2 linked regions of the Priestia megaterium genome follow. The protein of the gene in region 1 binds, or shares a complex with, the protein of each later gene. Links are inferred from orthologs where the notes say so. Each region holds a gene or a part of one and is shown on either strand. Other genes may lie near its edges. The genes, in order: rpsG and tig.

What was found.
Region 2: the proteins of rpsG (region 1) and tig are in contact, whole or in part, in a crystal structure (PDB 3GTY), measured with the Thermotoga maritima proteins. The link is inferred for Priestia megaterium from one-to-one orthologs. Residues at the interface, in WP_004081843.1 of Thermotoga maritima: Lys34, Lys52, Lys55, Glu59, Arg62, Gln63, Glu66, Asn67, Lys69, Val71, Arg95, Ala109, Lys110, Lys111, Gly112, Arg113, Pro114, Glu117, Glu121, Ile124, Ala125, Tyr127, Asn128, Asn129, Thr130, Gly131, Lys135, Asp139, Arg142, Met143; in WP_004081061.1 of Thermotoga maritima: Glu122, Val124, Val129, Leu130, Tyr133, Glu188, Gly259, Ile262, Tyr263, Glu266, Ser270, Glu273, Gln274, Glu277, Arg308, Gln311, Ile312, Ser315, Tyr316, Glu325, Arg329, Arg336, Leu363, Phe366, Trp367, Arg373, Leu377, Arg381, Leu384, Glu387.

The regions. Positions count from the first base shown.
Region 1 is NZ_CP023317.1:111,922-126,600, forward strand. The notes cover bases 1-2,967. They hold rpsG (30S ribosomal protein S7), read left to right. Parts: upstream 1-1,232; coding sequence 1,233-1,703; downstream 1,704-2,967. Other genes in these bases: rpoC (DNA-directed RNA polymerase subunit beta'), read left to right, coding at 1-280; CEQ83_RS00560 (50S ribosomal protein L7ae-like protein), read left to right, coding at 412-660; rpsL (30S ribosomal protein S12), read left to right, coding at 760-1,182; fusA (elongation factor G), read left to right, coding at 1,761-2,967. Also shown: more of fusA, read left to right, coding at 2,968-3,839; tuf (elongation factor Tu), read left to right, coding at 3,956-5,146; rpsJ (30S ribosomal protein S10), read left to right, coding at 5,462-5,770; rplC (50S ribosomal protein L3), read left to right, coding at 5,812-6,441; rplD (50S ribosomal protein L4), read left to right, coding at 6,470-7,093; rplW (50S ribosomal protein L23), read left to right, coding at 7,093-7,380; rplB (50S ribosomal protein L2), read left to right, coding at 7,408-8,238; rpsS (30S ribosomal protein S19), read left to right, coding at 8,296-8,574; rplV (50S ribosomal protein L22), read left to right, coding at 8,594-8,935; rpsC (30S ribosomal protein S3), read left to right, coding at 8,939-9,595; rplP (50S ribosomal protein L16), read left to right, coding at 9,598-10,032; rpmC (50S ribosomal protein L29), read left to right, coding at 10,022-10,222; rpsQ (30S ribosomal protein S17), read left to right, coding at 10,248-10,511; rplN (50S ribosomal protein L14), read left to right, coding at 10,563-10,931; rplX (50S ribosomal protein L24), read left to right, coding at 10,981-11,292; and more genes.
Region 2 is NZ_CP023317.1:4,436,894-4,446,009, forward strand. Bases 6,026-8,955 are described here. They hold tig (trigger factor), read right to left. Parts: upstream 8,169-8,955; coding sequence 6,882-8,168; downstream 6,026-6,881. Other genes in these bases: clpX (ATP-dependent protease ATP-binding subunit ClpX), read right to left, coding at 6,026-6,497; CEQ83_RS22775 (tetratricopeptide repeat protein), read right to left, coding at 8,390-8,955. Also shown: CEQ83_RS22745 (LiaF transmembrane domain-containing protein), read left to right, coding at 1-149; yihA (ribosome biogenesis GTP-binding protein YihA/YsxC), read right to left, coding at 243-830; lon (endopeptidase La), read right to left, coding at 827-3,151; ATP-dependent protease LonB, read right to left, coding at 3,412-5,079; more of clpX, read right to left, coding at 5,232-6,025; more of CEQ83_RS22775, read right to left, coding at 8,956-9,116. UniProt on the Bacillus subtilis protein: Involved in protein export. Acts as a chaperone by maintaining the newly synthesized protein in an open conformation. Functions as a peptidyl-prolyl cis-trans isomerase.

The sequences.
Region 1 (14,679 bases):
AGTATTACTTGAAGGCAATCGTCCAGCGACAGGCCGTCCTGTATTACTTGGTATTACAAAAGCATCTCTTGAAACTGATTCCTTCTTATCTGCTGCGTCATTCCAAGAAACAACGCGTGTTCTTACGGATGCTGCAATCAAAGGAAAACGTGATGAGTTGCTTGGACTTAAAGAGAATGTTATCATTGGTAAGCTAGTTCCGGCTGGTACAGGTATGACGAGATATCGTAATGCTGAACCGATCAAAAACCAAGCTGAAGAAACGGTAACAATCGACTAATTATAAAATCATTACTCTAGAATGGATGTTTTTAAAAAAAACTACGAAACGTTAGTTGACATCCATTCTAGGGAATGATACTATATCAAAGGTGCTCCTATAAACTACCTGTTACTTTGGAGGATATGATAATGTCTTATGAAAAAGTATTACAGGCTGATCATATTATTGTAGGAACAAAGCAGACGGTGAAAGCATTAAAAAAAGGTACAGTAAAGGAAGTCATCATTGCTGAAGACGCTGATTTTTATGTCACATCCATTGTGGCAAAAACGGCACAGCAAGAAAACGTTCCGTATACGTATGTCCCTTCTATGCGAAAGCTTGGTCAAGCTTGTAGGATAGAAGTTAACGCTGCAACTGTTGCAATTATTAGTTAACACGTTTTTGAACTTTTAGTTTCAAAGACTTTGTTTTTTGCTAAAAAATGAACCACCTGGATGTGTGGTCTTACAAAAGGCGAAAGGAGGAAAAATTAAATGCCTACTATTAACCAATTAATCCGTAATGGTCGTGTGAGTAAAGGTAAAAAATCTGACTCACCTGCTTTAAACAGAGGTTACAACAGCTTCAAGAAAGCTCAAACTAACCAATCTTCTCCACAAAAACGTGGTGTATGTACACGTGTGGGTACTATGACACCGAAGAAACCGAACTCGGCTCTTCGTAAATATGCTCGTGTACGTTTAACAAACGGTATCGAGGTAACAGCTTATATCCCAGGTATTGGTCACAACTTACAAGAACACAGCGTGGTACTTATCCGCGGTGGACGTGTAAAAGATTTACCAGGGGTACGTTACCATATCGTACGTGGTGCACTTGATACTGCTGGTGTGGATGGCCGTATGCAAGGTCGTTCTAAATATGGTACTAAGCGACCAAAAGCAGCTAAAAAATAATAGCTTAACAATTAATAGATAAACTTTTAAAAGTGAAAGGAGGAAGTAGAATGCCACGTAAGGGACCTGTTGCAAAAAGAGACGTATTACCAGATCCGATTTACAATTCTAAGCTTGTATCTCGCTTAATCAACAAAATGATGCTTGATGGAAAGCGCGGTAAGTCACAAGCTATTCTTTATAGAGCATTCGATTTAGTACAAGAGCGCAGTGGTAAAGAAGCTATGGAAGTATTCGACCAAGCTCTTAAAAACATCATGCCTGTACTAGAAGTTAGAGCACGCCGTGTAGGGGGTTCTAACTACCAAGTTCCTGTAGAAGTACGTCCAGAGCGTCGTACTACTTTAGGTCTTCGTTGGTTAGTAAACTATGCTCGTCTTCGTGGAGAAAAAACGATGGAAGAGCGTTTAGCTAACGAAATCCTTGACGCAGCTAACAACACTGGTGCTGCAGTTAAGAAACGTGAAGATACTCACAAAATGGCAGAAGCTAATAAAGCATTTGCTCATTACCGTTGGTAATCTTTTAACGAAACTTTTAAAAAAACAAATTATAATATGGAAGGAGAAATACCTAAGATGGCAAGAGAGTTCTCCTTAGAAAACACTCGTAATATTGGGATCATGGCTCACATTGATGCTGGTAAAACAACAACAACTGAGCGTGTTCTTTATTATACTGGCCGTATCCATAAAATTGGTGAAACTCATGAAGGAGCTTCACAAATGGACTGGATGGAGCAAGAGCAAGAACGTGGTATCACTATCACGTCTGCTGCGACAACTGCTTCTTGGAAAGGTCACCGCGTTAACATCATCGATACTCCTGGACACGTAGACTTCACTGTTGAAGTTGAGCGTTCATTACGTGTACTTGATGGCGCTGTGGCAGTTCTTGATGCTCAATCTGGTGTTGAGCCTCAAACAGAAACAGTATGGCGTCAAGCGACTACGTACGGTGTTCCCCGTGTCGTATTCGTTAACAAAATGGACAAAATTGGTGCTGACTTCTTGTACTCTGTAAAAACGATCCACGATCGTTTAGGTGCAAATGCTCACCCAATTCAGTTGCCAATCGGTGCTGAAGATGACTTCGAAGCAATCATTGACCTTGTGGAAATGAAAGCATACTTCTACGAAGATGACTTAGGTACTCGTTCAGAATCTCGTGAAATTCCTGAGGAATACAAAGAGCAAGCTGAAGAATACCGTGCAAGCCTAGTAGAAGCTGTTGCAGAACTTGACGAAGAATTAATGATGAAGTACTTAGACGAAGGCGAGCTTACAGTTGAAGAACTAAAAGCTGGTATCCGTAAAGGTACTTGTGACGTTGAATTCTACCCAGTTATCTGTGGTTCAGCATTCAAAAACAAAGGTGTACAATTAATGCTAGATGCGGTAATTGATTACCTACCATCTCCAGTTGATGTACCAGCAATCCAAGGTATCGTACCTGACACAGAAGAAGAAGTTACGCGTGAGTCTAGCGATAACGCTCCTTTCTCAGCATTAGCGTTCAAAGTTATGACGGACCCTTATGTTGGTAAATTAACGTTCTTCCGTGTGTACTCTGGTGTACTAAGCTCTGGTTCATACATCAAAAACTCTACAAAAGGTAAGCGTGAGCGTGTAGGTCGTATCCTACAAATGCATGCTAACTCTCGTGAAGAGATTTCTGAAGTATACGCTGGAGATATCGCGGCAGCTGTAGGATTAAAAGATACTTCTACTGGTGATACTCTATGTGACGAAAAGAGTCTTGTAATTCTTGAGTCTATGGAATTCCCAGAGCCAGTTATCTCTTTATCTGTTGAGCCAAAATCAAAAGCTGACCAAGATAAAATGACGACAGCTCTTCAAAAGTTACAAGAAGAAGATCCAACTTTCCGTGCGGAAACTAATACAGAGACTGGTCAAATCATCATCTCTGGTATGGGTGAGCTTCACCTTGATATCATCGTTGACCGTATGCGTCGCGAATTCAAAGTAGAAGCAAACGTTGGTGCTCCTCAAGTAGCTTACCGTGAAACTTTCCGCGCTGGTGCGAAAGTTGAAGGTAAATTCGCTCGTCAATCTGGTGGTCGTGGACAATTCGGTCACGTTTGGATTGAGTTCGAACCTAACGAAGAAGGAAAAGGCTTTGAATTTGAGAACAAAATCGTTGGTGGTGTAGTTCCACGTGAATACATCCCTGCAGTTCAAGCTGGTCTTGAAGATGCATTACAAAACGGTGTTCTTGCTGGTTATCCATTAATCGATATCAAAGCTGCTTTAGTTGATGGATCTTACCATGACGTTGACTCAAGTGAGATGGCGTTTAAAATTGCCGCTTCTATGGCTCTTAAAAACGCAGTATCAAAATGTAACCCAGCTATCCTTGAACCAATGATGAAGGTTGAAGTTGTTATCCCTGACGAATACTTAGGAGATATCATGGGTGACGTTACGTCTCGTCGTGGACGTGTAGAAGGTATGGAAGCACGCGGTAACGCTCAAGTTGTACGTGCATTCGTTCCACTTTCTGAAATGTTTGGTTATGCAACTGCATTACGTTCAAACACTCAAGGTCGCGGAACATATTCTATGCACTTCGATCACTACGAAGAAGTTCCTAAATCAATTTCAGAAGAAATTATTAAAAAAAATAAAGGTGAATAATTGATTTTCACTCTTTATTGAAGTATAACTACTTATGTACGCTGTGAAAGTGGAGCTCATTCCCTTTCACGGCCTCATAAAACATAAACTACATGAATTTTAAGGAGGATTTTCGAATGGCTAAGGAAAAATTCGACCGTTCAAAAACACATGCCAATATCGGTACAATTGGTCACGTTGACCATGGTAAAACAACTTTAACAGCTGCTATCACTACTGTTCTTGCTAAGAAAAGTGGTAAAGGTGCAGCAATGGCTTACGACATGATCGACGCTGCTCCAGAAGAGCGCGAGCGTGGAATCACAATCTCAACTGCACACGTTGAGTATGAAACTGACACTCGTCACTATGCACACGTTGACTGCCCAGGACATGCTGACTATGTTAAAAACATGATCACTGGTGCTGCTCAAATGGATGGCGGTATCTTAGTAGTATCTGCTGCTGATGGTCCAATGCCACAAACTCGTGAGCACATCCTTCTTTCTCGTCAAGTAGGTGTACCTTACCTAGTTGTATTCTTAAACAAATGTGACATGGTAGACGACGAAGAGCTACTTGAATTAGTAGAAATGGAAGTACGTGACCTTCTTTCTGAATACGACTTCCCTGGTGACGATGTACCAGTAATCAAAGGTTCTGCTCTTAAAGCTCTTGAAGGCGAAGCTGATTGGGAAGCTAAAATCATCGAGCTTATGGACGCTGTTGATGAGTACATCCCAACTCCAGAACGTGACACTGAAAAACCATTCATGATGCCAGTTGAGGACGTATTCTCAATCACTGGTCGTGGTACAGTTGCTACAGGTCGTGTAGAGCGTGGACAAGTTAAAGTTGGTGACGTTATCGACATCATCGGTTTAACTGAAGAGCCAAAATCTACTACTGTAACAGGTGTAGAAATGTTCCGTAAGCTTCTTGACTATGCTGAAGCTGGCGACAACATCGGTGCTTTACTTCGTGGTGTAGCACGTGAAGAAATCCAACGTGGACAAGTATTAGCTAAACCAGGCTCAATCACTCCACACACTAAATTTACTGCTGAAGTATACGTTCTTTCTAAAGACGAAGGTGGACGTCACACTCCATTCTTCACAAACTACCGTCCACAGTTCTACTTCCGTACAACTGATGTAACTGGTATTTGTAACTTACCTGAAGGCGTAGAAATGGTAATGCCTGGCGACAACATCGAAATGACTGTTGAACTTATCGCTCCAATCGCGATTGAAGAAGGTACTAAATTCTCAATCCGTGAAGGTGGACGTACAGTAGGCGCTGGCGTTGTAGCTAAAATCAGCGAGTAATTTCTCGTTTCAGTAAAGGGAGTAGGGTAACCTACTCCTTTTTTATTTGGTGATAAAAGGTAAAGATAGTTTTTACTATTACACTTGCAAAATGATCTCCTTTTATATATAATGAAAAAAGTGTGCGACACATAAAAAAGTTTTTTAACTTTATTGTTGCAATATGAACCCATTTTTAGTATAATAAAAATGTTGGTCTTTGACTGCGATGATGCGGAAGGTTGCCGACACACCCGGCCGCTTTGCCATGGCGAGTGTGGGGAAATTTCCGCGGAGAATGTCTATTGTAAAATAGGCGAAAAAGGAGGGAAAATAATGGCAAAAGAAAAAATTCGCATTCGTTTAAAAGCATATGATCACAGAATTCTTGATCAATCTGCTGAGAAAATCGTAGAAACTGCAAAACGTTCTGGTGCGGCTGTATCTGGTCCGATTCCATTACCGACTGAAAAATCAATTTATACAATTCTACGTGCAGTACACAAATATAAAGATTCTCGTGAGCAGTTCGAAATGCGCACGCATAAACGCTTAATTGATATCGTGAATCCAACACCACAAACTGTTGATTCATTAATGCGTTTAGACTTACCATCTGGTGTAGATATCGAAATTAAACTTTAATTTAAAATAAAGAATGAAAAGATACTTAGGAGGTGTGACTAATGGCCAAAGGAATCTTAGGAAGAAAGATCGGTATGACTCAAGTATTTGCTGAAAATGGTGACTTGATCCCAGTAACAGTAATTGAAGCTTCTGCTAACGTAGTTCTTCAAGTTAAAAACGCTGAGACAGACGGTTACGAAGCAATCCAATTAGGTTTCGAAGATATCCGTGAAAAACTATCTAACAAACCTGCAAAAGGACATGCTACTAAAGCTAATACTGCTCCTAAGCGCTTCATCCGTGAGTTACGCGGTGTGGACGCTTCAGCATATGAAGTTGGTCAAGAAGTCAAGGTTGATATTTTCGCAGAAGGCGATGTAATTGATGTAACAGGAATCTCAAAAGGTAAAGGTTTCCAAGGTGCTATTAAACGCCACGGACAATCTCGCGGACCTATGTCTCATGGTTCTCGCTACCACCGTCGCCCAGGTTCAATGGGTCCTGTAGCTCCAAACCGCGTATTTAAAGGTAAATTATTACCAGGACGCATGGGTGGAGAGCGCATCACTGTGCAAAACTTATCAATCGTTAAAGTTGACGCAGAACGCAATCTTTTATTAGTAAAAGGTAACGTGCCAGGAGCTAGAAAATCTCTAGTTACTGTTAAATCTGCAGTTAAATCTAAATAATAATTCTTCGAGAAAGGAGGAATAACCAATGCCAAAAGTAGCATTGTTTAACCAAAACGGTGAAAACGTTGGAGAGATCGAACTTCAAGATGCCGTTTTCGGTATCGAACCAAACAACAAAGTACTTTTCGACGCGATCGTAATGCAACGCGCATCTCAACGTCAAGGTACTTCTAAAGTTAAAAATCGTTCTGAAGTAAGAGGCGGTGGCCGTAAGCCATGGCGTCAAAAAGGTACTGGTCGTGCTCGTCAAGGATCTATCCGTTCTCCACAATGGCGTGGTGGTGGCGTAGTATTTGGTCCAGTTCCAAGAAGCTATAGCTACAAATTACCTAAAAAAGTTCGTCGTTTAGCAATTAAGTCTGCATTATCAACTAAAGCTCAAGATAACAGCATCGTTGTTCTTGAAGCTCTTTCTTTTGACGCTCCAAAAACAAAAGAAATGGTAGCAGTTCTTAAAAACCTAACAGTAGAACGCAAAGCATTAGTAGTAACTGCTGATCTTAACGAAAATGTTGCACTTTCAGCACGTAATATTCCTGGTGTAACAGTTGTTGCAGCTAATGGTTTAAGCGTATTAGACGTTATGAACCATGATAAGCTTGTAATCACTAAAGACGCAGTTGAAAAAGTAGAGGAGGTGCTTGCATAATGAAAGATCCTCGTGATATTATTAAGCGCCCCGTAATTACAGAACGTTCAACAGACTTAATGGCTGAGAAAAAATATACGTTTGATGTTGATGTAAAAGCTAATAAAACTGAGGTTAAAGATGCTATCGAAAAAATCTTTGACGTAAAAGTTGAAAAAGTAAACATCATGAACTACAAAGGTAAATTCAAGCGTGTAGGTCGCTACAGTGGTCTTACTAACCGTCGTCGTAAAGCGGTAGTAACACTAACTCAAGAGAGCAACGAAATCGAATTCTTCGAAGCTTAAGATTACTAGAGAAGGAGGGAAATTGAGATGGCGATTAAAAAGTATAAACCAACCTCAAATGGTCGTCGTGGTATGTCAGTTTCTGATTTCGCTGAAATTACTACTGACAAACCAGAAAAATCGTTACTTGCACCTGTCAAGAGAAAAGGTGGTCGTAACAACCAAGGTAAATTGACTGTTCGTCACCAAGGTGGTGGGCACAAGCGTCAATACCGTATCATCGATTTTAAACGCGATAAAGATGGAATACCTGGACGCGTTGCTACAATCGAATATGATCCAAACCGTTCAGCTAACATCGCATTAATTCATTATGCTGATGGTGAAAAACGTTACATCCTTGCTCCTAAAAACCTAAAAGTAGGTTTAGAAGTTATGTCAGGTCCTGAAGCTGACATTAAAGTAGGTAACGCGCTTCCTTTAGCTAACATCCCTGTTGGTACAGTAGTACACAACATCGAATTGAAACCTGGTAAAGGTGGACAATTAGTTCGTTCTGCAGGTACATCTGCTCAAGTACTTGGTAAAGAAGGTAAATACGTATTAGTACGTTTAACTTCTGGTGAAGTACGCATGATCCTTGCAACTTGTCGTGCAACTGTAGGTCAAGTTGGTAACGAACAACACGAGTTAATCAACATCGGTAAAGCCGGTCGTTCTCGTTGGTTAGGTATTCGTCCAACTGTACGTGGTTCTGTAATGAACCCTAACGATCACCCACACGGTGGTGGTGAAGGACGTTCTCCAATCGGACGTAAGTCTCCAATGAGTCCATGGGGTAAACCAACACTTGGTTACAAAACTCGTAAGAAGAAAAACAAATCCGATAAATTTATCGTTCGTCGTCGTAAAAAATAACGGGATTGAGCTACGGTTCAAACGAACCGTAGGACAATCACGAAGGGAGGTTCATTTATGGGTCGCAGCTTAAAGAAAGGACCTTTTGTAGATGACCATTTAATCAACAAAATTGAGAAGTTAAACGAAACTGACAGCAAGCAAGTAGTAAAAACTTGGTCTCGTCGTTCAACTATCTTCCCTCAGTTCATTGGTCATACAATTGCTGTATATGACGGTCGTAAACATGTACCAGTTTATGTTACTGAAGACATGGTAGGTCACAAACTTGGTGAATTCGCACCATCTCGTACTTACAAAGGTCACGCAAGTGATGATAAGAAAACAAGACGCTAATATGAGAGGAGGCTTTTAAATGCAAGCTAAAGCTGTCGCGAGAACAGTACGTATTGCTCCTCGTAAAGTTCGTTTAGTTGTAGATTTAATTCGAGGTAAGCAAGTGGGTGAAGCGCTAGCAGTGCTACTTCACACGCCAAAGGCTGCTTCTCCAGTCGTTGAGAAAGTATTAAAATCTGCTATTGCCAATGCAGAACACAATTATGAAATGGACGCTAACAATTTAGTTATTACTGACGCTTTTGTTAACGAAGGTCCAACTTTAAAACGTTTCCGTCCACGCGCTATGGGACGTGCAAGCCAAATTAACAAGCGCACAAGCCACATCACAATCGTGGTATCAGAAAAGAAGGAGGGATAATTCATGGGTCAAAAGGTAAATCCGGTCGGTCTTCGCGTCGGTGTCATCCGTGATTGGGAATCAAGATGGTTCGCTGGCAAAGACTACGCTGACTTATTACATGAAGACTTAAAAGTACGTGAATATATCGCTAAACGTTTAAACGATGCAGCTGTTTCTAAAGTTGAAATCGAACGCGCTGCTAACCGCTTAAACGTAACGATCCACACTGCAAAACCTGGTATGGTAATTGGTAAAGGTGGTACTGAAGTAGAATCACTTCGTAAAGCTCTTAACCAATTAACAGGCAAGCGTGTACACATTAACATCCTTGAAATTAAACGAGCAGATTTAGATGCTAAACTAGTAGCTGAAAACATCGCTCGCCAACTTGAGAACCGTGTATCATTCCGTCGTGCTCAAAAGCAAGCTATCCAACGTAGTATGCGTGCTGGCGCACAAGGTATCAAAACAATGGTATCTGGTCGTTTAGGCGGAGCTGATATTGCTCGTTCTGAATATTACAGTGAAGGTACAGTTCCACTTCATACACTTCGCGCTGATATTGACTATGCTCACGCTGAAGCAGATACTACTTATGGTAAACTTGGTGTGAAAGTATGGATCTATCGTGGAGAGGTTCTTCCTACTAAAAAGAAAACTGAGGAAGGAGGAAAATAATTATGTTATTACCAAAACGCGTTAAATATCGTCGCGAACATCGCGGAAAAATGCGTGGACGCGCTAAAGGTGGTACGGAAGTACATTTCGGTGAATTCGGTTTACAAGCTACTGAAGCTTCTTGGATTACAAACCGTCAAATCGAAGCTGCTCGTATCGCAATGACTCGTTACATGAAACGTGGCGGTAAAGTATGGATTAAAATTTTCCCTTCTAAACCTTATACTGCTAAGCCTCTAGAAGTCCGAATGGGTTCTGGTAAAGGTGCTCCTGAAGGTTGGGTAGCAGTTGTTAAACCTGGAAAAGTAATGTTTGAAATTTCAGGTGTATCTGAAGAGGTTGCACGTGAAGCTTTACGTTTAGCTGCACACAAGCTACCTGTAAAATGTAAGTTTGTAAAACGTGAAGAAATTGGTGGTGATTCTAATGAAAGCTAATGAAATTCGTGACCTTACCACTGCTGAAATTGAACAAAAAGTTAAGGCTTTAAAAGAAGAGTTGTTTAACCTTCGTTTCCAATTAGCGACTGGACAATTAGAGAATACTACTCGTATTCGCGAAGTGCGCAAATCGATCGCTCGTATGAAAACTGTAGTTCGTGAAAGAGAGATTGCTGCTAATAAATAATTAAGTCTGAGAGGAGGCTTTCAGAATGAGTGAACGCAACCAACGTAAAGTTTACACTGGCCGCGTAGTTTCTGACAAAATGGATAAGACTGTTACTGTTCTTGTTGAAACTTACAAAAAGCATTCGCTTTATGGCAAGCGTGTAAAATACTCAAAGAAATTCAAAGCTCACGATGAAAACAATACAGCTCAACTAGGCGATATCGTGAAGATCATGGAAACTCGTCCGTTATCAGCTACTAAACGTTTCCGTCTAGTAGAAGTTGTAGAAAAAGCTGTTATCATCTAATAGTTAAGATAGATCGGATAAGAATGATTCATCCGAAGGGAGGTTTCGTACATGATTCAACAAGAATCTCGTTTAAAAGTTGCAGACAACTCTGGTGCACGTGAGGTACTTACTATTAAAGTACTTGGTGGTTCAGGTCGTAAGACAGCAAACATTGGTGATGTTATCGTTTGTACGGTGAAACAAGCAACACCAGGAGGCGTTGTTAAAAAAGGTGACGTTGTTAAAGCTGTTGTTGTACGTACAAAAAGTGGTGTTCGCCGTACTGACGGTTCTTACATCCGTTTCGACGAAAATGCTTGCGTAATCATCCGTGACGACAAAGGACCACGTGGTACTCGTATCTTCGGACCAGTTGCTCGTGAATTACGTGATAACAACTTCATGAAGATCGTATCATTGGCTCCAGAAGTTATCTAATTGATATATAGAACAAATACAAAATGCCTTTTAAGGAGGTGCGAATAGGATGCATGTTAAAAAGGGCGACAAAGTAGTGGTTATCTCTGGTAAAGACAAAGGTAAGCAAGGTGAAGTACTTGCAGCTTTCCCAAAGAAAGACCGTGTACTTGTTGAAGGCGTGAACGTTGTGAAAAAACACTCTAAACCTTCTCAAGTAAATCCACAAGGTGGAATCGTTAGCCAAGAGGCACCTATCCACGTATCAAACGTAATGCCGTTGGATCCTAAATCTGGTGAGCCAACTCGTGTTGGGTACCAAGTTATCGATGGCAAAAAGGTACGTGTAGCAAAAAAATCTGGTGAAACTTTAGATAAATAATTAATGAAATGTGAAGGGAGGTTTAGTTCACATGAACCGTCTTAAAGAGAAATTTACAAAAGAGATTACTCCTGCTCTAGTTAGCAAGTTTAATTATGAATCTGTAATGCAAGTGCCAAAAATCGACAAGATCGTAATCAACATGGGTATCGGTGATGCTGTTTCTAACTCAAAAGCTTTAGATAACGCTGTTGAAGAACTAGCTGAAATCACTGGTCAAAAACCTGTTGTAACTCGTGCGAAAAAATCTATCGCTGGTTTCCGTCTTCGTGAAGGTATGCCAATCGGTGCGAAAGTTACTTTACGCGGCGAGCGTATGTACGAATTCTTCGATAAATTAGTATCAGTATCACTTCCACGTGTGCGCGATTTCCGTGGTGTATCTAAAAAAGCATTTGATGGTCGTGGAAACTACACGTTAGGTGTTAAAGAACAATTGATCTTCCCAGAGATCGATTATGATAAAGTAACTAAAGTTCGTGGTATGGATATCGTTATTGTTACAACAGCAAACACTGATGAAGAAGCTCGTGAGCTTTTAACTCAGTTCGGTATGCCATTCCAGAAGTAATAACTGCCAACGTTAAGCAGAGGAGGCGAAAATGTGGCTAAAAAATCAATGATTGCGAAGCAAAAACGCCAGCAAAAATTCCAAGTACAAGAGTATACACGTTGCGAACGTTGTGGACGTCCACACTCAGTACTACGTAAATTCAAGCTTTGCCGTATTTGTTTCCGTGAGCTTGCTTATAAAGGTCAAATTCCTGGTGTTAAAAAAGCTAGTTGGTAAAACCCAAGTTTGGGAAGGAGGTAAATTAATATGGTAATGACTGATCCTATTGCAGATTTACTAACTCGTATCCGCAATGCGAACATGGTTCGTCATGAGAAAATTGAAGTTCCTGCTTCTAACATTAAGAAGCAAATTGCAGAAATCCTTAAGCGTGAGGGTTTCGTACGTGATGTAGAATACATCGAAGACAACAAACAAGGTATTATCCGTATCTTCTTAAAATACGGTTCAAATAACGAACGTGTAATTACAGGCTTAAAACGTATCAGTAAACCTGGTCTACGTGTTTATGCAAAAACTAACGAAGTACCACGTGTACTTAACGGTTTAGGTATCGCAATCGTTTCTACTTCTCAAGGTGTTTTAACTGACAAAGAAGCTCGTCAAAAGCAAACTGGTGGAGAAGTATTAGCGTACGTTTGGTAATAAGTTTTAAATGTGAATGGAGGTGTAACTATGTCACGTGTTGGTAAAAAGCCTTTAGAACTTCCAGCAGGTGTTACAGTTACGAACGAGAGCAACACTGTAACTGTAAAAGGACCAAAGGGTGAATTAACTCGTACATTCCACCCTGAAATCGAAATTAAAGTTGAAGACAACGTATTAGTTGTTAATCGTCCTAGTGACAATAAAGAGCACCGCGCTCTTCATGGAACTACTCGTAGCCTTTTAGGTAACATGGTTGAAGGTGTTACTAAAGGATTCGAACGTGGTTTAGAATTAGTCGGTGTAGGTTACCGTGCACAAAAATCTGGTAGCAAATTAGTATTGAGCGTTGGATACTCTCACCCAGTTGAGATTACTCCTGAAACAGGAATTGAAATCGAAGTTCCTTCTCAAACTAAGATCGTTATTAAAGGTATTGATAAAGAACGCGTAGGTGCATTAGCTGCAAATATTCGTGACGTTCGTCCACCAGAGCCTTACAAAGGTAAAGGTATTCGTTACGAAGGCGAATATGTACGTCGTAAAGAAGGTAAAACTGCTAAGAAGTAATGCCGGTTAGGTAAAAGAAAGGAGTGCCCGAAATGATCACGAAGCTTGATAAAAACAAAGTTCGTAAAAAAAGACATGCTCGTGTTCGTGCGAAGTTATCTGGAACTGCAACTCGTCCGCGTTTAAACGTGTTCCGTTCTAATCAACATATTTACGCACAAGTTATCGACGATTTAAATTCAGTAACAATCGCAAGTGCTTCAACGTTAGATAAAGACCTGACTTTAGAAAGCACTGGTAACACTGAAGCTGCTATCAAAGTTGGCGAATTAGTCGCTAAACGCGCAGTAGAAAAAGGTGTAAACGAAGTAGTATTCGACCGTGGCGGTTATTTATATCATGGCCGTGTTAAAGCATTAGCTGACGCTGCTCGTGAAGCTGGATTACAATTCTAATTGTAAAAGGAGGGAAAATCATGCGTCGTATTGATCCAAATAAATTAGAGCTTGAAGAACGTGTTGTTACCGTTAACCGCGTAGCTAAAGTTGTGAAAGGTGGACGTCGTTTCCGCTTCGCTGCATTAGTTGTAGTTGGTGACAAAAACGGTCACGTTGGATTCGGTACTGGTAAAGCACAAGAGGTACCAGATGCAATCCGTAAAGCAATTGAAGATGCGAAGAAAAACTTAATTACTGTACCTATGGTTGGTACAACTATTCCACACGAAATCCTTGGACAATTTGGTGCAGGTCAAATTTTCTTAAAACCTGCTTCTGAAGGTACAGGAGTTATCGCTGGTGGCCCAGTTCGTGCGGTACTAGAATTGGGTGGAGTAAGTGATATTCTATCTAAATCTTTAGGTTCAAACACTCCAATCAACATGGTACGTGCAACTCTTAACGGTTTAGCTAACCTAAAACGTGCTGAAGATGTTGCAAAACTACGTGGCAAGACTGTAGAAGAACTGTTAGGATAAGGGAGGGATATGGAATGGCAAACAAACTAGCAATTACCCTTACTCGTAGCGTAATTGGTCGTCCAGAAGATCAACGTGTAACTGTTCGTACACTTGGCCTACGTAAGTTAAATCAAACTGTCGTTCAAGACGATAATCCTGCAATTCGCGGAATGATTAACAAAGTAGCTCACCTTGTTACAGTAAAAGAGCAATAAGTATAAATTGTCACTCTAAGGAGGTGCTCCGGAATGAAACTTCATGAATTGAAACCAGCTGAAGGTTCACGTAAAGTACGTAACCGTGTAGGTCGTGGTACTGGTTCAGGTAACGGAAAGACTTCAGGTAAAGGTCACAAAGGGCAAAACGCTCGCTCTGGCGGTGGCGTAAGACCTGGCTTCGAAGGTGGTCAAACTCCTTTATTCCGTCGTCTTCCAAAACGTGGGTTCACTAATATCAATCGCAAAGAATACGCGATCGTTAATTTAGAAGCTCTTAACCGTTTTGAAGATGGAACTGAAGTAACACCAGAATTATTAATCGAAACTGGTTTAGTAAGCAAAGCAAAAGCTGGCGTTAAAGTACTAGGAAACGGTACATTAAACTCTAAGCTAACTGTTAAAGCTGCTAAATTCTCTTCAACTGCTAAAGAAGCTATCGAAGCTGCTGGCGGTACAGTTGAGGTGATCTAATGTTTCAAACA
Region 2 (9,116 bases), 4.3 Mb from region 1 along the record:
TTTTAATTATTGCCATTTTAATGATGTTTTCAGACCGTCTTAAACTATTTTTGCCAAAAGTTGAAGACGGCGTAAATTATTTAACAACCTTCTGGCCTATTTTATTGTTACTAGTTGGGCTATATTTATTATTTTTCAAACGAAAGTAATCTATGTAAACAAGTTAAAAAAATGGAACGTTTGACTCACTTCCTGGTAGAGTGATGATAAACGTTCCATTTTTTTAGCTTCTATTCCTTTGTTTAGTGAGTCATGCGATACTGCAAAGATTTCCACGCTTTATCTTTTCCTTCACCTGTTTCAGATGAGAAATGAATTAATTCATCATTTGGATCTAAATCCAGCGTTTCTCTCACTACTTTTAAGTGCTTCTGCCATTTTCCTTTAGGAATTTTATCGGCTTTCGTCGCAATAACCATAACGGGAAGGTCATGGTGCTTCAAAAACTCATACATCATAACGTCATCCTTTGAAGGAGCATGGCGTAGATCAACAATCATTAACACAGCTTTAAGCTGCTCACGATTTGTTAAATACGTTTCAATCATTTTCCCCCATGCTTCACGCTCTTTTTTAGACACTTTTGCAAATCCGTAGCCAGGTACGTCTACAAAGTGAAGGATTTCATTAATTAAAAAGAAGTTAAGCGTTTGAGTTTTTCCAGGCTTAGACGACGTACGCGCTAAGCTTTTGCGATTGAGCATCTTATTAATAAAAGATGATTTTCCTACATTTGAACGGCCTGCTAACGCAAATTCTGGCAGGTTTTCTTTAGGATATTGTTCAGGGCGTACGGCACTGATAACAATATCGGCTTGAGTTACTTTCATTTTACCTCTCCTACTAGCGCATGTTCCAATACTTGGTCCACATGTGACACAAGAACGATGTCTAATTCCTCTTGTACACTGTCAGGGATATCTTCAATATCACGTTCATTATCGTGAGGGATTAATATTTTAGTTAATCCGGCACGGTGTGCACTAAGTGACTTTTCTTTTAAACCACCGATTGGTAATACGCGACCTCTTAGTGTAATTTCTCCTGTCATTCCTACTTCTCTACGCACTGGTTTACCCGTTAGTGCTGATACTAGAGCAGTGGCAATGGTAATTCCTGCAGAAGGTCCATCCTTTGGTACAGCTCCTTCTGGAACATGGATATGAATATCATGTTTTTCATAAAACTTCTCATCAATTCCTAGTTTCTCTGCATTTGAACGCACATAGCTAAATGCCGCCTGAGCTGATTCTTTCATCACGTCTCCAAGCTTTCCGGTTAGCACTAGTCTTCCTTTACCAGGGGATAAGCTTACTTCAATGGCCAGCGTGTCTCCTCCTACAGTTGTGTAAGCAAGACCTGTAGCAACGCCAACTTGATCTTCCGTCTCAGCCTGTCCGTAGCGGAACCTAGGCTTACCAAGGAATTCTTCAAGCGTTTTGGCCGTCACCACCACGCGCTTTTTCTCACCAGAGACTACGATACGAGCTGCTTTTCGACAAATGGAAGCAATTTCGCGTTCAAGGTTACGAACACCAGCTTCTCTCGTATATAAACGTATGATTGCTGTTAAGGCGTCATCGCGAATCTGCAAATTGCCCTTTTGCAATCCGTGATTTTCTAGCTGGCGCAGCAATAGGTGACGCTTCGCGATTTCAAGCTTTTCCAGCTCCGTGTAACCAGCAATTTGAATAATTTCCATTCGATCGCGCAGCGGCCCCGGAATCGTAGCTAAGTTATTAGCTGTAGCCACGAACATCACTTTTGATAAATCATACGTTTCTTCTATATAGTGATCGCTGAAATTATGATTTTGTTCAGGATCCAATACTTCTAACAAAGCAGAAGACGGGTCTCCTCGGAAATCATTTGACATTTTATCGATTTCATCAAGCAGAAATACAGGGTTAATCGTTCCTGCTTTTTTCATTCCTTGAATAATGCGTCCAGGCATAGCTCCCACGTACGTGCGACGATGACCGCGGATTTCTGACTCATCTCTCACACCGCCTAGAGATACTCGTACAAAATGACGATCTAGAGACGTAGCAATTGAGCGGGCTAGGGATGTTTTCCCTACGCCAGGAGGTCCTGCTAAACATAAAATAGGGCCTTTAAGAGATTTTGTCAACTGCTGCACGGCTAGATATTCTAATACGCGTTCCTTCACTTTTTCAAGGCCATAGTGCTCATCGTTCAGCACTTGTTCAGCATTATGAATATTGAGCGTATCTTCCGTTTCGTTTGTCCAAGGTAGCGCAATCAACCACTCGATATAATTTCGAATGACTGAGCTTTCAGCGGAGGTAGCAGGAATTTTTTCATAGCGATCCAATTCTTTAAACGCCACTTGTTTGACATGGTCCGTCATCCCACTTGCTTCAATTTTTTCGCGAAGCGTTGCTACTTCTCCTGTCTTTCCTTCTTTGTCTCCAAGCTCTTTTTGAATCGCCTTCATTTGCTCACGAAGATAATACTCTTTCTGAGTGCGTTCCATTGATTTCTTTACACGCTGTCCAATTTTTTTCTCCAGCTGCAAAACTTCTTGCTCGTCTTGAATATGAGAAATGATCGTATTTAATCTTTCTTTCACATCAGTTGTTTCTAAAATTTCTTGTTTAAGCTGAATTTTTATTGGTAAATGAGAGGCTACAATATCTGCTAATCTTCCTGGTTCTTCAATGTCACTTACGGTTGAAAGAGTTTCAACGGACACCTTTTTGGAAAGTTTTATGTATTGTTCGAAATAGTCTAAAAGCGTGCGCATCAGCGCTTTATCTTCTACATCAACCTGATGTTCTTCATTTTGCTTTTCCACGTGTACAACAAAATATTCTTCGCTGTCTTCAAATTCTGTAACGGTTACGCGATTTAGTCCTTCTACTAAGACGCGCATCGTTCCATTCGGCAGCTTTAGCATTTGTTTAATTTTTGCCAACGTACCGGTTCTATATAAATCCTCTTTTGTTGGTTCATCGATACCCATATCTTTTTGTGATACTAAACAAACTAAGTGATCATCCATCATTGCTTTTTCTAATGCTTGCACAGATTTGTCTCGCCCAACATCTAAATGAAGCACCATTGTCGGATAGACGATCAAACCTCGTAAAGGCAGTAGCGGCATTGTCAATTTTTCTTTTTCTGCCATGCAATGAACACCTCCAATGCTCGTCAATTAAAGTATGTAAAGTGTGAATTCTTTTAACAATTTTATCTCATTTGTATACACATTGTCTAACAATAGTAATTACTAATTGTATCATGAGAAAGAATTAAAAGGCAAAATATATCTTTTTAAGCTCTTTTCATAAAAAAACGCCTTTTTCGTTGGCTGTGTATAAAGGTTTTATACGCGAAAAAGGCGATGAATATTCATCTGACCATTAATTTTTAATTATCATGATAGAATTAGCTAGATTCTCTATTTGGAATAGCTGGATCTACCGACAAATGTGCAACATGCTCATGTACAGACAATAGTGCTTGTTCAAACACCTCTGTTAAATGATGGACAGGAATAATATCGATACCTTTTACCTTTTCTACCATTGCATTCATATTTTCTTTTGGCACAATCACCGTCTGAACGCCTGCTTGTTTTGCTGCCTTGATTTTTGGAATTACGCCGCCAATTGGCTTTACGTTGCCGTGCAGACCAATTTCTCCTGTCATTGCTACCGTGTGTTTGATTGGGACTTCATAAATTGCTGAGTAGATCCCTGTTGCCATAGCAATACCAGCAGAAGGTCCATCGATTGGCACACCTCCCGGAAAATTCACGTGGATATCATACTCATCGGCTGGCACATCCATTGAGCGAAGAACCGTTATGACATTTTCAATTGAGCTTTTAGCCATACTTTTACGACGAATAGACTTCCCTTGAGTCCCTATACTTTCCTCTTCAACGATACCCGTAATAATAATGTTCCCTTTCTCTTTTGCAGGAATCGCTTTGACCTCAATTTCTAAAAGTGCTCCAGAGTTGGGCCCGTACACGGCTAATCCATTAATAAGCCCCACTTTTTCCTCATCTGCAATTTTCGGATCGTGTCTTGGAGATAGTTGACTAGAATGAACAATCCATTCAATATCTTCATTTTTAATGTCCGTTCGTTCCTCTGATATCGCTAGTCCAGCCGCAATTTGCATCATATTAACCGTTTCACGTCCATTGCGTGCATATGTAGAAAACAGAGATAAACCTTCTTCTGATATATCCATTCTGACTTTATTTGCTGCTTTTTTTGCAACTGTAATAATTTCGTCGCGATCAAGCTCACGGAAAAATACCTCTACGCATCTGGAACGAATGGCAGGCGGAATTTCATTAGGCGTTCTAGTCGTCGCACCAATCAAGCGAAAGTCGGCTGGTAAACCATTTTGAAAAATATCGTGAATATGTGTTGGAATTTGTGTATTTTCTTCGCTGTAATAGGCGCTTTCCATAAACACTTTTCGATCTTCTAGAACCTTTAACAGCTTATTCATCTGAATAGGATGGAGTTCTCCAATTTCATCAATAAATAAAATTCCCCCGTGTGCATCTGTAACTGCTCCTTGTTTTGGCTGCGGAATTCCAGCTTGGCCCATAGCGCCTGCGCCTTGGTAAATGGGGTCATGCACTGATCCAATTAAAGGATCTGCAATGCCTCGCTCATCAAAACGCGCCGTAGTTGCATCTAACTCTACAAATACAGCTGCTTGTTTAAAAGGTGATTTTTTATTTTTCTTTGCTTCTTCTAACACTAAACGTGCTGCTGCTGTTTTTCCTACTCCAGGCGGCCCGTATACAATAACGTGCTGTGGATTAGGACCGCAAAGGGCAGCCTTTAGTGACCGAATTCCATCTTCTTGTCCGACAATATCGGAGAAGCTAGACGGCCTCACACGTTCGGCAAGCGGCTCAGTTAAAGAGATGGCTCTCATCTTCTGCAGTTGCTCCATTTCTTTCTTTGAATCCCGGTCAATTGAGACTTTTTGCGTACGCTGATTGCGTAATAAATTCCAAAAATATAAGCCAATGATGATACCAAAAAAGAGTTGGACCATTAAGGCAATATTCGTCCAGTTCATAGATAAACCTCCTGCGCAGTTTAGTAAGATAATTATCAGTTATTATCTCCCTGCAGCAGTAGGAATAAACAAGATTCTAGTAAAAAGTAAAATTTAGTTGTCCTTCATCAACAGAAAAAAGCCGGGTACTCAAATTGAGTACCCGGCTTTTTTTATGCTGATGTTTTGCTGCCTTCTTGAATAGTAGATCCGTCTTCTAATACGAACTTAGGAGCCGCTTGATCACGAACTGTTTCACCTGTGATAATACATTTTGTAATATCATCACGTGAAGGAAGATCAAACATTACATCTAACATAATACCTTCAATGATTGAACGTAGACCACGAGCACCTGTTTTACGCTCGATTGCTTTTTTAGAAATTTCTACTAAAGCCTCGTCTTCGAACTCAAGTTCAACGTCATCAAGTTCAAGCATTTTTTGATATTGTTTCACTAGTGCATTTTTCGGTTTTGTTAAAATCTCAACTAGCGCTTCTTCATCAAGAGGCACTAAGCTAGCAGTAACCGGTAAACGACCAATAAACTCTGGAATTAAACCAAATTTTAATAAATCTTCCGGTAATACTTTTGCTAGTAACTCTTTTTCTGTAAAGTCTTGTTGTTTTGTTTCTGAACCGAAACCAATTACTTTTTTACCTAGACGGCGCTTAATAATAGGTTCGATTCCGTCAAACGCACCACCGCAAATAAATAAGATATTTGTTGTATCAATTTGAATAAATTCTTGATGAGGGTGTTTGCGTCCACCTTGAGGAGGAACACTTGCTACAGTACCTTCTAAGATTTTAAGAAGAGCCTGCTGCACACCTTCACCTGATACATCACGTGTAATAGATGGGTTTTCAGACTTACGCGCTACTTTATCAATTTCATCGATGTAGATGATACCTTTTTCAGCTTTCTCCACATCGTAATCAGCTGATTGAATTAATTTTAATAAGATGTTTTCAACATCTTCTCCTACATAACCCGCTTCTGTTAGAGATGTTGCATCTGCAATCGCAAACGGTACGTTTAAAATACGAGCCAATGTTTGAGCTAGTAAAGTTTTACCGCTTCCTGTAGGTCCAATTAATGCAATATTACTTTTTGATAACTCAACGTCATCAATTTTACTGTTTGAATTGATTCGTTTGTAATGGTTGTATACTGCAACAGATAACGATTTTTTCGCATCCTCTTGACCAATTACATACTCATCTAAAATGTCACGAATTTCTTTTGGTTTTGGTACATCTTTAAATTCTACTTCTTCTTCTGTACCTAACTCTTCTTCTACGATTTCCGTGCAAAGTTCAATACATTCATCGCATATGTAAACACCTGGACCCGCAACTAACTTGCGTACTTGTTCTTGTGTTTTACCACAAAATGAGCATTTTAACTGCCCTTTTTCATCGTTAAATTTAAACATAATTTTCACCCCTTGTAGTATTTACTAAAGTGCTCGAAGCTGATTTCTATCCGCGCTATAGCCCAACAACATGAACAACTCATCTATTTGTAGGTAAATGCCCCTCTTTATCACATAGTAAAAGCGCTATGAAAAGATTTGTATTGCATTTTACCATACATTTTCTTGAATAGATACTAAAACGTTTTATGTATATGTTGTTGATGAGCATAACAGAATGAAGATCTGCTATTATATAGTGTCCTCTTATTGGGCCTATTTCATAACCACGGATTTCAAACAATGGGTTAAAGCTGCTTCTACGGTGTTGGTTATGATATAAAAAAACTATTGAAGTTTATAAAACAAGGCACGATCAAGTCGCGCCTTGTTTCTTACTTACTATTATGCAACAGCTTTGCTGTTTTCTACAAGAAATTCAACTGCTTTACGTACTTTCATGTCTTCTTTAATGCTATCAAGACTGCCAAGCACTTTCTTAATTTCTTCGACAGGCATGTTGTACATTCCTGCCATGTTTTCTAATTCTTTTTCTACTTCTTCTTCGCTTACTTCAAGATTTTCAGCTTTTGAAATAGCTTCTAGCGTTAAGTTGATTTTCACACGCTTTTCAGCATCCGGACGCATTTGGTCGCGAAGAGCTTTTTCATCTTGACCTGAGAATTGGAAGTAAAGTTCAAGGTTAAGACCTTGCATTTGTAAACGTTGTTCAAACTCTTGCATCATACGATCCATTTCAGTGTTGAACATTGCTTCTGGAATTTCTACTTCAGCATTTTCAGCAGCTTTTTCTACTAAAGTGTCGCGAAGAGCTGATTCTGCTTGGTTTTCTTTATCGCTTTGTAATTTTTCTTTTGTTTTTGCTTTTAACGCTTCTAAAGTTTCTACTTCTTCATCTACGTCTTTTGCAAACTCATCGTCTAAAGCTGGAAGCTCTTTAGATTTGATTTCGTGTAATTTCACTTTGAATTTAGCAGCTTTACCAGCTAGCTCTTCAGCGTGATACTCTTCAGGGAATGTTACTTCCACTTCTTTTTCAGCGCCTACTTCAAGACCAACTAGTTGCTCTTCAAAGCCAGGGATGAATGTGTTAGAACCGATTTCTAAAGAATAGTTTTCGCCTTTTCCGCCTTCAAATGCTTCGCCATCAACGAAACCTTCAAAGTCGATTACAGCTGTATCGCCTTCAGCTACTGTTCCTTCTTCTTTAACAACTAGTTCAGCGTGACGCTCTTGAAGTGTTTTTAATTCAGCTTCAACGTCTTCATCTGTTACAGTTGTATCTACTTTTTCTACTTCTAAGTTTTTGTATTCGCCTAATTTAACTTCAGGCTTAACAGTTACTTTAGCAGTGAAAACTAGAGGTTGTCCTTTTTCGATTGTTTCAACATCGATTTCTGGACGATCAACCGGCTCGATACCAGCTTCAACAATTGCATTGCTGTAAGCTTCAGGTAATAAGATGTCTAGTGCATCTTGGTATAAAGATTCTACGCCAAAACGTTTTTCGAAAAGTGGACGAGGCATTTTACCTTTACGGAACCCTGGTACGTTTACTTGTTTTACAACTTTTGTGAATGCTTTATCTAAGGCTTTATCAAACTCAGCAGCTTCAACTTCTACTGTTAAAACGCCTTGATTTCCTTCTTGTTTTTCCCATTTTGCAGACATGAATGTTTCCCTCCAAAATCATTTTAAGTAGTGATTTCTAAATTAGATAATGCAGATAGCCTATCAGTTCAAACCTCAATCATTATCTATTTAACTCCCTACTACTTTAAAGTAAGTAGGAATGTAATGTAAAGATGAAATTCTACTATACGTATTTAAGTGCATTTTACAACCATTATATTATAACATACAACAATGACGTTTCAACTAAACACCACATTTTATATAAAAGAAATTTCTTCAATTTCTTTTAGCTCTTTAATTGCCTTTCGTAATTCAGCTGCGGAGAAACTTCCGTCTTCCTCTGCTACAGCTGCATCTGACTCTTCTCCTTGCATCATCAGACTAACAGCATACACCGCTTCTGTCCAAAGTTTTACATTATCACCCGGTAAAAACGGAAATGTTATAAATAAATGACGCTGCCATATTTCAACGGCAACCTGCAGCAATGTAGGATTTTCATGCTCCAGCTTTTCCGTCAGCTGCGCTTCTACTTGCTCGGCAAACAAATACGGTGTTGTTCGTTGAAGCTGAAGCGCATTTACTTTTTTCGTCTCTCCAAACTTACTAATCATAAAATCAATGTCTACTTCTTCTTCCATGACTGTTTTTAAAGCGACTGTTTTTACGATAGGGTGAATAGCTTCAGATGAAAATAGCTGTTCCAGAAAGAAGCGCTGCTTTTCAATTCTCTTTGTTTTTAATGAATGAACCCATTCAAGCTGATCTTGAATATTGTCTAGAACTGTGAATGATTTAAACTGCTCTATCTGTTCTTCTTCTGTTTGTTCTTCTATGACTTGTTCTTGATTCATTCTATTTTTGCAGAACTCCAATAGCTGATAAAGCTGTTCAGCATGTTCAGAAGGGAGTTTGTGTTCTTGAATAACTGTTTGTAGAGTGACATATCCTTCATGATAATGACCAAGCTGAATTAACACCATG